Regions from separate parts of the Weissella diestrammenae genome, predicted to be linked through region 2. Evidence: predicted binding sites of a transcription regulator. Region 2 holds the regulator's gene; each other region holds the start of a gene.
The links. Region 2 encodes HrcA, which represses chaperone genes, less so after heat shock. Its sites were predicted from a motif close to TTAGCACTCNNNNNNNNNGAGTGCTAA; they were not measured.
Positions count from the first base shown of each region.

Region 1 (4,296 bases), 750 kb from region 2:
GGTTCTAATGAGTAACTTGGTCAAAAATTGTTGTCATCAAAGACAAAACGGTTAAGCATTAGTTATGCGTGTCAAGAACTAGGCTAAGCGGTTGCCGCGCCTATTTTTAAATGGCTGACGATAGCATATAGGACACATTAAAGGTGGGTTTTCGAGTGAGTGCCTTGACAATTATTCAAAAATCATGTAAATTAGAACAGTTGAAAAAATAATCGATTATTAATTTAATGCTGCCTCCTCGTTTTAGGCTTGGTAGCGTAAAAGGAGGAAAAAAATTATGGCAGTTCCTACACATAAGACTTCTAAAGCTAAGAAGCGTTCACGTCGTGGTGGTCGTGGTGGTATTCAAACACCTGCAATCCACATGAACGAAAATGGTGTTTATGTTCGTAATCATCATGTTGCGGCTGACGGTACTTACAATGGTAAGCAAGTCGTAGAAGCAAAGTAATAAAATTAAAGCGGTTTGGACAATTTGTCCAAACCGCTTTTTTTAATTAATATGTGATTGTTAATTTACCAATCAGTTGATTTGAAGTCAGTAACTGATGTGCCTCGTGGATCGTATCAAGGGATAACCCAGCTAACGTCTGTGTCACAGGCGTTTTATAAGTGTGTGTCGTCAGTAATTCACCAGCGAGCGCTAATATGGTACCTTGGCTTGCCATGTGATAATGGTAAAGCGATTTAGCGAACATAAATTCCCAGTCAAATGAGGCTGCCTTACTTTTCAAACGTTCAATTGGCAGGGGTGTCGCATTTTCAACGATGCTGCCAATGTGACCAAAAGGACTAATTAATTCTGCTGCCGCTGTAAAATGTTGATTTGGATTGTGTAAGATTGCAATATATGGGATTGTATCGATACCCATGGCTTTAATCTCAGCTAAATAATCTAAACGATGATTAACAACGTGGTCGGCACCAAGTGACTGTACCCAGTCAATCGTCTTGGGGCGGGATGCTGATGCGATGACAGTCAATCCGAGCCATTTTGCCAGTTGAATCATTGATGAGCCGACCCCACCAGCCCCATTAATAATGAAGATACTTTGACCCTGATTGGCATTGGCGCTGGGAATCAAACGAAATTTATCAATGAGTAATTCATAAGCTGTTAAGAAACTAAGTGGTACGCCAGCCAATTGTGCGTCGGCAATATTAGAAGGTGCGAGTGCCACTAAATCCTCATGCACAGCTTCAAATTCGGCATATGAGCCTTGACGGTTCACGGCGCCAGCAAACATGACGCGATCGCCGATTTTAAATTTTGAGGCTTGTGCCCCGGTGTCGACAACAGTGCCAACAGCATCATAGCCTAAGATCTTTGGGGTTTGATTTGTGACCGCAACTTGTGCCTGCTTTAAATCAACCGGGTTGACCGAGACTGCTGAAATTTTGACCAAAAGATCAAATGGTTCAGGTTGTGGTAATGGCGTTTGAATGAGCGTAAGGGGCACTTGGCTGTCACTGGTTGTCATGATAGTAGTCATAGTTGTTGGTGTCTGCATTAATATACCTCCAAAAGTTATCATGTGATAAGACATCTGCGTTAATACAGATGTCTTATTTAGTTAGCGTTTTTCATTACAATTATTATAACCTTTTCTAAAATAACATGGGTGGGGAAGAATAAAATCGTAAGTTGATGTGATACAAGTTGCTTTTAAAATGTTGTTTTAAAGCATGTCGTGCCTGTACATTAATGGGGTTTATTGAAAAATTAAAAAAATCTCACCAAAACATTTGCACTCTCGTTGTTAGAGTGCTAAAATATAAATACAAGGTCAAGGAAGGTCAGGATTGATATGACATCTTTAATCTGAGTAGATAAACAGGTAATAAATGAGGAGGATACAGAATATGGCAAATTATGATCCATTTGGTTTCTCAAATTTTGATGATATTTTTAATGCAATGAATGGCGATTTAGATCGTCAACGGCAACGGCAAGCCCAAATGCAACGGGCAGCGGCTGAACAGCAACGGCAACGACAAGCCCAAATGCAAAACAACGGGAATGGTAACGACGGTGATAGTTTACTTGAACAATTTGGAATGAATATGACTGAAATGGCAAGGAAGGGTAAGTTTGACCCAGTCATTGGTCGTGACCCTGAAATTGCACGGGTGATTGAAATTTTGAATCGTCGTACTAAGAATAATCCCGTTTTGATTGGTGAAGCTGGTGTCGGTAAGACGGCAGTGGTCGAGGGATTAGCACAAGCCATTGTTGATGGTCAGGTGCCTTCAAAGTTACAAGGTAAAGAAGTCATTCGCTTGGACGTGGTGTCATTAGTCCAAGGTACCGGCGTACGAGGACAGTTTGAAGAACGTATGCAAAAATTGATGGCAGAAGTGTCAAAGCGTGAAGACGTGATTTTGTTCATTGATGAGATCCATGAGATTATGGGTGCAGGTACAGCTGGCGAAGGTTCTATGGACGCTGGTAATATTTTGAAGCCGGCTTTGGCACGTGGTGAGTTCCAATTAGTTGGAGCGACAACGCTCAATGAGTATCGACAAATTGAAAAGGATGCTGCGATTGCACGTCGTTTCCAAACGGTTCAAGTTGATGAACCAACGACTGAAGAAGCCTTACAAATTTTGCAAGGCATCCGTGGCCGCTATGAAGATTATCATAAGGTCAAGTATAGTGATGCAGCACTGGAAGCTGCGGTTGATTTGTCAAACCGCTATATTCCAGAACGTTTCTTACCTGATAAGGCCATTGATTTAATGGACGAGGCAGGGTCACGTAAGAACTTGGCAATTAAAGTGGAGGATCCACAAAAGTTAGAGAAACAAATTGCATACGCTGAAAAAATGAAACAGCAATCAATTGATGATGAAGATTATGAAAAGGCTGGTTACTGGCGTGACCAAGTTGAACAGTTAAATCGACAAAAGAAAGCTGCACAAGAATCACAGCCAGTGAAGGATGGACAACAGGTTATTGATGTCGCAGATATTCAAACGATCGTTGAAGAAAAGACTGGTATTCCGGTCGGTGACTTACAAGATGCTGAGCAACAACAATTAAAGCATCTTGCGCAAAATTTGGCGGATCACGTTATCGGGCAAACGGAAGCCACCCAAAAGATTGCACGGGCTATTCGTCGTAATCGGGTTGGATTCAATAAGGCTAATCGGCCAATTGGTAGTTTCTTATTTGTCGGTCCGACCGGTGTTGGAAAGACTGAAACGGCTAAACAGCTTGCAAAAGAGTTATTTGGTACAACTGATAGTATGATTCGTTTTGACATGTCAGAATATATGGAAAAGCATAGTGTTTCGAAGTTGATTGGAGCACCGGCTGGTTATATCGGTTATGAGGAGTCGGGTCAGTTAACAGAAGCAGTCCGCAGACACCCATACTCATTAATTTTGTTAGATGAGGTGGAAAAGGCACATCCAGATGTAATGAATATGTTTTTGCAAATTCTAGATGATGGTCGGTTGACTGACGCACAAGGACATACCGTCTCATTCAAGGATACCATCATTATTATGACATCAAATGCAGGAACGGGTGTTAATGTTGGTAAAGTTGGCTTTGATGCTAAGGATGATCAAAATGAACAAGCATCAGTTGCAAGTGAGTTAATGGATCGGCTAGCACCGTACTTCAAGCCAGAATTTTTGAACCGGTTTGATGGCATTGTTGAGTTCAACGCTTTGTCGAAAGACGACTTGCTGAAGATTGTTCGTTTGATGTTAAATGACATGAATGAAACGATTGCGCCTACTGGTTTAACGATCGAAGTGACTAAGCCCGCTGTGGAGCGCCTTGTGACATTGGGTTACAATCCGGCTATGGGTGCACGACCATTGCGGCGTGTGATTCAAGAACAATTAGAAGATCAGATTGCAGACTTTTATCTGGATAATCCAGAAATTAAAAAGTTGAAGGCTGAACTTCGTGACGACGAGATTAAAATTGTGGCTGCTGATGAAACTGTCACGGTCTAAATGAAATCTGTGGCGAAGCGGTATAAACATTAAAAAAGATAGCATGACCTCATTCAAAAAACGGGTGGCACGTTTGATGAAGGTTAAGTCGGCTATCTTTTTGTTTGAAAGCGCATTCATAAATGTTGAATGTGGTAAAATATGTGTAAAGGAGGGCATTCTATGGATTTTGAATATGAACCAGGTCGATTGTTTCATCGAAATGAAACGGGACAAGTTGATGCAGAAATTTTATTTCCGGCCATTGAAAACGGTCGTGTTTGGTCGATTGATTCAACGATTGTCGCACCCGAACTTCGCGGACAAGGCGTTGCTAGTCAGTTG
Region 1 covers NZ_CP060724.1:983,745-988,040, forward strand. The annotation lists gene rpmF (50S ribosomal protein L32) at 278-451, shown strand; gene H9L19_RS04865 (zinc-binding alcohol dehydrogenase family protein) at 498-1,511, opposite strand; gene H9L19_RS04870 (ATP-dependent Clp protease ATP-binding subunit) at 1,864-3,972, shown strand; gene H9L19_RS04875 (GNAT family N-acetyltransferase) at 4,135-4,296, shown strand, end outside.
Region 1: H9L19_RS04870 (ATP-dependent Clp protease ATP-binding subunit) is a predicted target of HrcA. The motif match lies at 1,746-1,772, and genes of this name have one in related genera.

Region 2 (4,296 bases):
TGCTATTAGCTGTGTTTTTGGGTATGATTAGTTTCTAAGGCATGACCTTTGCTGATGATTCAGTGACGCGGTTTGATGTGACAGCATATGTGCCGACACATCAAGTGCAAAACAATTCAAATCAAGCGATTGATTTACGGTTGGCACCTGGTCAGACTGAAGATATTATGTACCATGTTAAAAATAATACAGCGCAAGAACTTGTTTTTAGTGTCGCTACAGGAACTGCAATAACTTTGTCAAATGGGAAAATTCATTTTGTTGGGACTAATTCTGATGTTTCAACGACGCTGCCAGCTAAAGTTGGTGACATGATGAAGATTGACAAACTGATTACAGTGCCAGCAAATTCAACGGTAGACGTCCCTGCCACACTTACTACGCCAACGAGTTCGTTTGATGGAACATTAGTCGGTGGCGTTTCATTTACGGACGTTTTTTCAAAAGACGCGACACAAATTCCTGTATATTTGACGGAGACTGATAAAGAGGTAACGCCATTTGTGACACTATCAGGCACAAAATTTTACTTGCCTAAGACTAAGAAAATTTTACAGTTGCAAATCGCTAATACCGAAACGAAGATGGCAAAAGATTTGCTAATTTCGTCAACTTTAACTAATAGTGATGGCAAAGTTGTCTTTACTAAACATGATCAAAAGGTATCGTTAGTGCCAAAAGCTCAGACAGCCATTAATCTAAAAAATAATTTGGCCGACTTAAAAGCTGGTCACTATAAGTTAAAAGTAACCATTAATAATGGTAGTGAGAAGCAAACCTCAACCCAAACGGTGAAAATTAGTCAAAGTTTAGCCCACAAACTATCAACAACGACGCAGACTAAAAATAACTTGCGTCCGATCGATTGGTTTTGGTTAATCTTTTGGCCTGTCGTTGTCTTTCTGATTGTATTCTTTGGGGGACGTTTGTTATTACAAAAACGTCGACGTTAAACATCTAGTTTGGATAAATAATGTTTAAAGCTAAATAGTGTAGCGCAAGATTTATTTTGACAACATTTTCTTAATTTCTTAAAATCAATGATTGATTTTGAAAGATTAGAAAATGTTGTTTTTTATTTGATTTCCATAAATTTTAGGTAGAAAACTCTTTTTAGCACTCTAATAAATTAAGTGCCAAAAAGAGTTGACATGGTTTTTAAATAGTGTATGATTAAGTATGTTAGCAAATGTTATTAACGAGTGCTAAATTCAAGTTGAGAGGAGCGGGCAGATGTTAACAGAACGACAAAGGTTAATACTGGGTGCGATTATTACTGACTATGCCCGTTTGGGAAAAGCAGTTGGGTCAAAATCGTTACTTGTCGATATTGGCTTACCTGTTAGTTCAGCAACTATTCGAAATGAGATGGCACAGCTAGAAGGACGTGGCTTACTTCAAAAAGAGCACACGTCATCAGGTCGAATTCCTTCGCAACTTGGGTATCGTTATTATGTTGATTACTTAATGAAAAAAGGCCAGATTGCAAAAGATGTGCAACGTCAAATTCAGCAAGTATTTAGTCGACGGTTTCAACAGGTTGATGACTTGTTAACTCAGGTGACAAAAATTGTAGCGGATATGACAGGGTATACCGTGATTGCGCTAAAACCAGAGGCGTTTGATGTGCGATTGTCAGGATTTCAGTTGATTCCCATTGATGGTCAACAAAACATGGCTATCGTGGTAACAAGCGATGGACAGACAACCAGTCAAAGTTTTCGGTTACCTAAAGGGGCATCGATCGCGGAATTACAAAGCATTGTGAGTTACATTAATAATCAACTTGTTGGGCGACCAATTCGAGAGGCGCTGAATAGTCTAAGCGGCGATTTGCCGCTTGATTTGGAACGAACGATTCGTTCACCACAAGCATTTTTACAGTTGTTTGGTGACATATTGGCACGTTCAATTCAAGACCAAGTCTTTATTGGCGGTCGCTTAAATGTCATGGATTTTACGACTGATACACGGTTAAGTGATATGAAGGCGTTGTATCAGCTTTTGGAAAATCCAAAGGCAATGCGACAGGCAATTGGTACAGTAAACGATGGCGTTTTGATCCAAATTGGAGATGAGAACCCTAATCCGTTACTTGTACCTTATAGCCTGCTGTCGATGACGTATCAGATTCCAAAGCATGGTTATGGTGAGTTGGCAATTCTTGGGCCGACGAATTTACCGTACGATGATGTGGTGTCGTTGATGGTTACGATTCGACAGTTAGTCGTTGATGAATTAAAAGAATATTATTAGAAAAGAGGTGTTGACATGGCAGAAGAAAAAGAAAACCAAGTAGTTGAGGACCAAGAGAGCGTCGATGAAGTTGTTGAAACTGAAGGGGCCGAAGCTGAAGTAGATACTGTTGAGGATGATTCACTTGCGACGCTACAGACGCAATATAACGAATTAGAAGATAAGTACTTACGAGTCAATGCTGAAATGCAAAATATGCAGACGAGATTTGCTAAAGAGCAGGCGACGACTTTAAAGTATGCAACGCAAAAATTAGCAAAATCGATATTACCAGCATTGGACAATTTAGAACGTGCCTTGATGGTTGATGCTGATGATGCAGCAGCTAATCAGATTAAGACAGGCGTTGAGATGGTTTATAAAACCTTGGAAAATGCGCTGAAAGATAATGATGTCATAGCAGTCGGAGAAGTTGGTGAAGTGTTTAATCCAGAATATCACCAATCAGTACAATCACAGCCAGCTGATGATGAGCATCCAGTAGACACAATTGCCCAAGTTTTGCAAAAGGGATACGTCCTAGCTGATCGTGTTGTACGGCCAGCAATGGTAGTTGTTTATAATTAGTGAATTAAGAATGTCAAAGTGATAATCTAGGTTGTTGGGAATAGGGTAAATAAACTAGTTTTAGACTTTAAACTAGAACTCGTTTATTTGCCCTGTTCCGAATGATTTCGGATTATTTCGCAAATAAATAAAAAAATTAAAATCGAGGTATTTAGATATGTCAAAGATTATCGGAATTGATTTGGGAACGACTAATTCAGCAGTTGCTGTTTTGGAAGGTGGCACACCAAAGATTATTACTAACCCAAATGGTGGACGGACAACACCATCTGTTGTTTCATTCAAGAATGGTGAGACACAAGTGGGTGATACAGCTAAGCGTCAAGCGATTACTAACGCTGATACGATTATGTCAATCAAGTCACACATGGGTGAAGATGGTTACAAAGTTTCAGTTGCTGGTAAGGATTACACACCAGAAGAAGTTTCAGCCATGATTTTGCAATACATTAAAAAGTATGCGGAAGATTATTTGGGTGAAGATGTGACTAAGGCCGTTATCACGGTACCTGCTTACTTCAATGACGCTCAACGTCAAGCAACGAAGAATGCTGGAAAAATTGCTGGCTTGGAAGTTGAACGTATCATCAACGAACCAACTGCAGCAGCATTGGCTTACGGACTAGATGATTTAAATAAGGATGAAAAAATCCTAGTTTATGATTTGGGTGGTGGAACATTTGACGTGTCTGTCCTTGAATTAGGTGATGGTGTCTTCGAAGTACTTTCAACGGCTGGTGATACACACCTTGGTGGTGATGATTTTGACCAAAAGGTGATTGATTGGTTAGCTGAAGACTTTAAGTCAGAAAATGGGATTGATTTGAAGCAAGATACGCTTGCATTACAACGTTTGAAGGATGCTGCAGAGACAGCAAAGAAAACTTTGTCGCAAGCAACTGAAGCTCAAATTGACTTGCCATTTATCGCTTCTTCAGATAATGGACCATTGCACATCCAAACAACTTTGACGCGTGCAAAGTTCAACCAATTAACGCGTGATTTGGTTGAGCGCACAAAGGTTTCTGTTGAAACTGCTTTGAAGGATGCTGGTCTATCAAGTTCAGATATTGACCAAGTCATTTTGAATGGTGGATCAACACGAATTCCAGCTGTTCAAGAGTTCGTTAAAGATATTACTGGTAAAGAACCAAATCACTCAATTAACCCTGACGAAGCGGTTGCCTTAGGTGCTGCGATTCAAGGTGGTGTGATTACTGGAGATGTTAAGGATGTTGTTTTGCTTGATGTGACGCCTTTGACATTGGGAATTGAAACAATGGGTGGTGTCTTCACAAAGTTGATTGATCGTAATACGACCATTCCAACTTCAAAGTCACAAGTATTCTCTACGGCAGCCGATAATCAACCAGCAGTTGATATTCATGTCTTACAAGGTGAGCGTGCTATGGCAGCAGACAACAAGACATTGGGTCGTTTCCAATTGACTGATATTCCAGCTGCACCTCGTGG
Region 2 covers NZ_CP060724.1:76,087-80,382, reverse strand. The annotation lists gene H9L19_RS00365 (WxL protein peptidoglycan domain-containing protein) at 42-953, shown strand; gene hrcA (heat-inducible transcriptional repressor HrcA) at 1,234-2,256, shown strand; gene grpE (nucleotide exchange factor GrpE) at 2,272-2,823, shown strand; gene dnaK (molecular chaperone DnaK) at 2,981-4,296, shown strand, end outside.

Region 3 (4,296 bases), 570 kb from region 2:
TGTTAATTGCATATTATTTGTCCTTTTAACTTTATAGATACTTCATTTTAACATACAAATGCCAAATCACTTGGCATTGTGCGTTGTGATTCAAACCAGTTATTAATCCGATTGATTAATGAAAAAATACGAGTTTCCGTTTTATCACACCGTGCCACAGATTCTTTCCAGATAATACAGCCACACTAATTAGAATTAATCCCTTCAATTTATATCTCAGAGTGTCCAAAAAGCTTATCAACAAGACAACGTTGCATATACATTTATTCTCAAACAAAAAGCGCTTGATTACTCAAGCACTTTGTTCTTAAATCTGATTCAATATCTTCTGGTCTACTTTTGACTCATTAATATAGCTTGGTCCTTTGACAACACGTTTTTGACTAACTTCAGCCTGAATAATCTTTCCCGGTTGAAATGGCTTTGGATCAGTCCCCATAACATCAGTCTGAACCGTTCGTTTTTCACCATTTTTGGTCACATATTTCATCTGATATTCATACACGTATATCCCAGTTATTTCTTTACCAGAATCATCTTTAGCCACCTTTTTTTGAGGAATAGTCTGACCAATTCGGGCATACGCTGTTGTCGCAGCATAGGTTTCTGAATAATAGTGATAGCCAAAAATGCCTAATACACTCACAATAATAATTACCACACCCAATCTTAAACGTTTCATTTTTTCATCCCCTTTACCTGTGCTTATATTATATTATACGGTATATAATATTGTCAATAAATAATTTGTTTATTATCATTGCACCACAAAAAAAGTCCTGAAAGTAATACCAACTTTCAAGACTATTATTTTATGCAATATTTTTGTCTTGCTAAACAATTAGACTTACATCATGCCTGGCATACCACCTTGTGGCATGGCTGGCGCAGCTGTTTCTTCTTTGGGCAACTCTGCAACAACAGCTTCAGTTGTTAAGAGTAAGGCAGAAACAGATGCTGCATTCTGCAAAGCTGAACGTGTAACCTTTGTTGGATCCACAATTCCAGCCGCAATCATGTCAACCCACTCATCAGTTGCTGCATTATATCCAAAGCCCACAGCTTGTTCTTTCAACTTATTAACAATCACTGAACCTTCTAAGCCAGCGTTCTCAGCAATTTGACGAACCGGCTCCTCAAGTGCGCGTTGAACAATGTTGATACCAGTTTGCACATCACCACTTTCATTCAAGGCTGCAACTGATGAAATAGCATTTACCAATGCGGTACCACCACCAGCAACAAAGCCTTCTTCAACAGCAGCGCGGGTCGCATTCAAAGCATCTTCGATGCGATACTTGCGTTCCTTCAATTCGGTTTCAGTCGCGGCACCAACGTTAATCACAGCAACGCCGCCAGCTAACTTAGCCAAACGTTCTTGCAACTTTTCACGATCAAAGTCAGATGTTGTTTCAGCAATTTGATTCTTAATCAAATTGACACGGTCAGCCAATTGGTCCTTGGCTCCTGATCCTTCAACAATGGTTGTGTTATCCTTTGAAATTGTAACCTTATTAGCTTGTCCCAAATTCTCAATTGTGACATCCTTCAAAGCCAAACCAAGATCATCGGTAATCACTGTACCACCAGTTAAGATTGCGATGTCTTCAAGCATCGCCTTACGACGATCACCAAAGCCAGGTGCTTTAACTGCAACAACATTAAACGTTCCACGCATCTTATTCAAAACAAGGGTTGGCAAAGCTTCCCCAGTAATGTCATCAGCAATAATTAACAAGGCACGACCTTGCTCAACAACTTGCTGTAAGACTGGCAAAATCTCTTGAATATTACCAATCTTCTTGTCAGTAATTAAGATATATGGATTTTCAAGGTTAGCTTCCATCTTTTCAGTATCAGTCACCATATATTGTGACATATAGCCACGATCGAATTGCATTCCCTCAACAACATCAAGCGTCGTCTCGATACCCTTTGACTCTTCAATCGTAATAACCCCGTCGTTACCAACCTTTTCCATTGCCTCAGCAATCAAGGCACCAACTTCTTCATTTGCAGCAGAAATTGAGGCAATCTGGGCCACTTCTTCTTTTGTCGAAACAGTCTTTGACATCTTATGCAAGGCGTCAACGGCCGCCTTCGTTGCTAATTCAATTCCGCGACGAACGCCAACCGGATTAGCACCAGCGGTCACGTTTTTAAGACCTTCATTGATAATAGCTTGCGCCAAAACTGTGGCAGTAGTTGTTCCATCACCAGCAATATCATTGGTTTTAGAAGCCACTTCAGCCACTAACTTTGCGCCCATATTCTCGAAATGGTCTTCCAATTCGATTGACTTAGCAATGGTTACCCCATCATTAGTAATCGTTGGTGCACCATAACTTTGTTCAATCACCACATTGCGTCCCTTAGGTCCAATGGTTGTCTTAACTGTATTTGCAAGTTGATCAACACCTGCTTGCATTTTTGAACGTGCATCTTCTGAAAACTTCAATTCTTTTGCCATTTTCAATTTCACCCTCCCAAAAAGTTTAGCTTATTTGAATATATTAAATTACAATACTGCGATTAAGTCTTTTTCGTGTACCACAAGATACGTTTCACCGGCATTTTTAACCTCAGTGCCGGCATACTTATCAAATAGTACTTCGTCCCCAACTTTAACAGCCGTAGGGGCTTGTAAATCACCGATGCTCTTATCTGAAATAGCAACGACTTTACCAATGGTTGACTTCTCTTGCGCATTTGAAGCAATAACAATACCACCAACCGTTTGTTCTTGTTCTTGCTCAACTTGTAGCAAAATGCGATCTCCTAATGGTTTCAACATGATACGAATTCCTCCTTTGATTTTTAGCACTCTCATTTATCCAGTGCTAATTTACAAATACTATTCTAGCACACTGGTATTTTTTTTCAACTAGTTTGCCAATTATTTTGACATGATGTTTACGCCCGTCCATGCCATTCATCATCAAATTCATTTAAAAATGCCTGCATAAACTCTGTTCGATGCTCAGCAATCGTCTTTGCCTTAGGCGTATTCATTAAATCAGTCAATTTGAGCAACTTTTCATAAAAATGATTAATCACTGATGAATTTTGTCGATACTGATCATGATCTAAGTGCTCACGAGCTGCATCATTTGGGTTATACATCAAGTGACCTTTATGACCACCATAATAAAATGTCCGCCCAATTCCAATTGCCCCAATGGCATCTAATCGATCCGCATCTTGGACAATTTGGCCATTAAGCGTCAGTTGATAACGTGTTGTCAAATTTTTTGAATATGACATATGGGTGATAATATCTAAAATTTCAGCTATTTCCGCTGATTCAATCTGCCAATCACGCAGCTTTGCTCGAACCTTGCTAATTGCAGCATTTACGTCATCAACAACCTTTTCATCAATGACATCATGCAATAAAGCCGCCAACGAAACGATTTCAACATCAGCTGTTGGCATATCTTTTGCTAACATGAGGGCATTTGTTAATACGCGTTCAATATGAACATAATCATGCCCCGATTGTTCCTCCAATAATTCTTCCCGTACAAATTCTTTCGCCAACTCTAAATTCATCTTTTCTCCTCCATCATTACCTGTCTTATTATCTCATATTCTTGACCAGCACAAATTTGACTCTGCATCTTCATTCTACATATCAATAAAAAAGCATTACCGAAATCGATAATGCTTTACTTCACTCTGATTCTGAATTAAAACAATCCAGTAATCGTCCCATCACGATTAATGTCAATATCATATGCCGCCGGATGCTTTGGTAACCCCGGCATTGTTAAAATCGACCCCGTCAATGCGACCAAAAAACCAGCGCCAGTTTTAGGTACAAATTCTCGCACATGAATCTTAAAGTGCTCTGGTGCACCTAATTTTTTAGCATCATCCGATAACGAATATTGCGTTTTTGCGACAATAATCGGTAACTTATCCCAACCAAATTTTGAAAACTGTTGTAATTGCTTTTGCGCTTTATCTGAGAGTTCAACGCCATCGCCACCATAAATTGACTGCACAATCAAATTCAACTTTTCAACCGCACTATCATCTTTGGCATACAATGGGGTGAAATTTTTAGGCATATCAGTTGATTCAATCACTGCTTGTGCTAATTCAGGTGCACCGGCACCACCGGCTTCCCACACATTAGCGACATAGGCTTTAGCTCCTTGTGCCTCGGCATACGCTTCAATCGCCTGGATTTCTTCTGGTGTATCAGTTACAAAGCGATTAATCGCAACAAGAACTGGCACCTGATATCTTTGCATTGCTTTTAAGTGTTGGCCGAGGTTCAAAAGTCCTACT
Region 3 covers NZ_CP060724.1:1,164,175-1,168,470, reverse strand. The annotation lists gene H9L19_RS05680 (hypothetical protein) at 1-12, opposite strand, end outside; gene H9L19_RS05675 (DUF1093 domain-containing protein) at 308-682, opposite strand; gene groL (chaperonin GroEL) at 848-2,470, opposite strand; gene H9L19_RS05665 (co-chaperone GroES) at 2,519-2,794, opposite strand; gene H9L19_RS05660 (HD domain-containing protein) at 2,914-3,552, opposite strand; gene H9L19_RS05655 (formate--tetrahydrofolate ligase) at 3,690-4,296, opposite strand, start outside.
Region 3: H9L19_RS05665 (co-chaperone GroES) is a predicted target of HrcA. The motif match lies at 2,818-2,844, and genes of this name have one in related genera.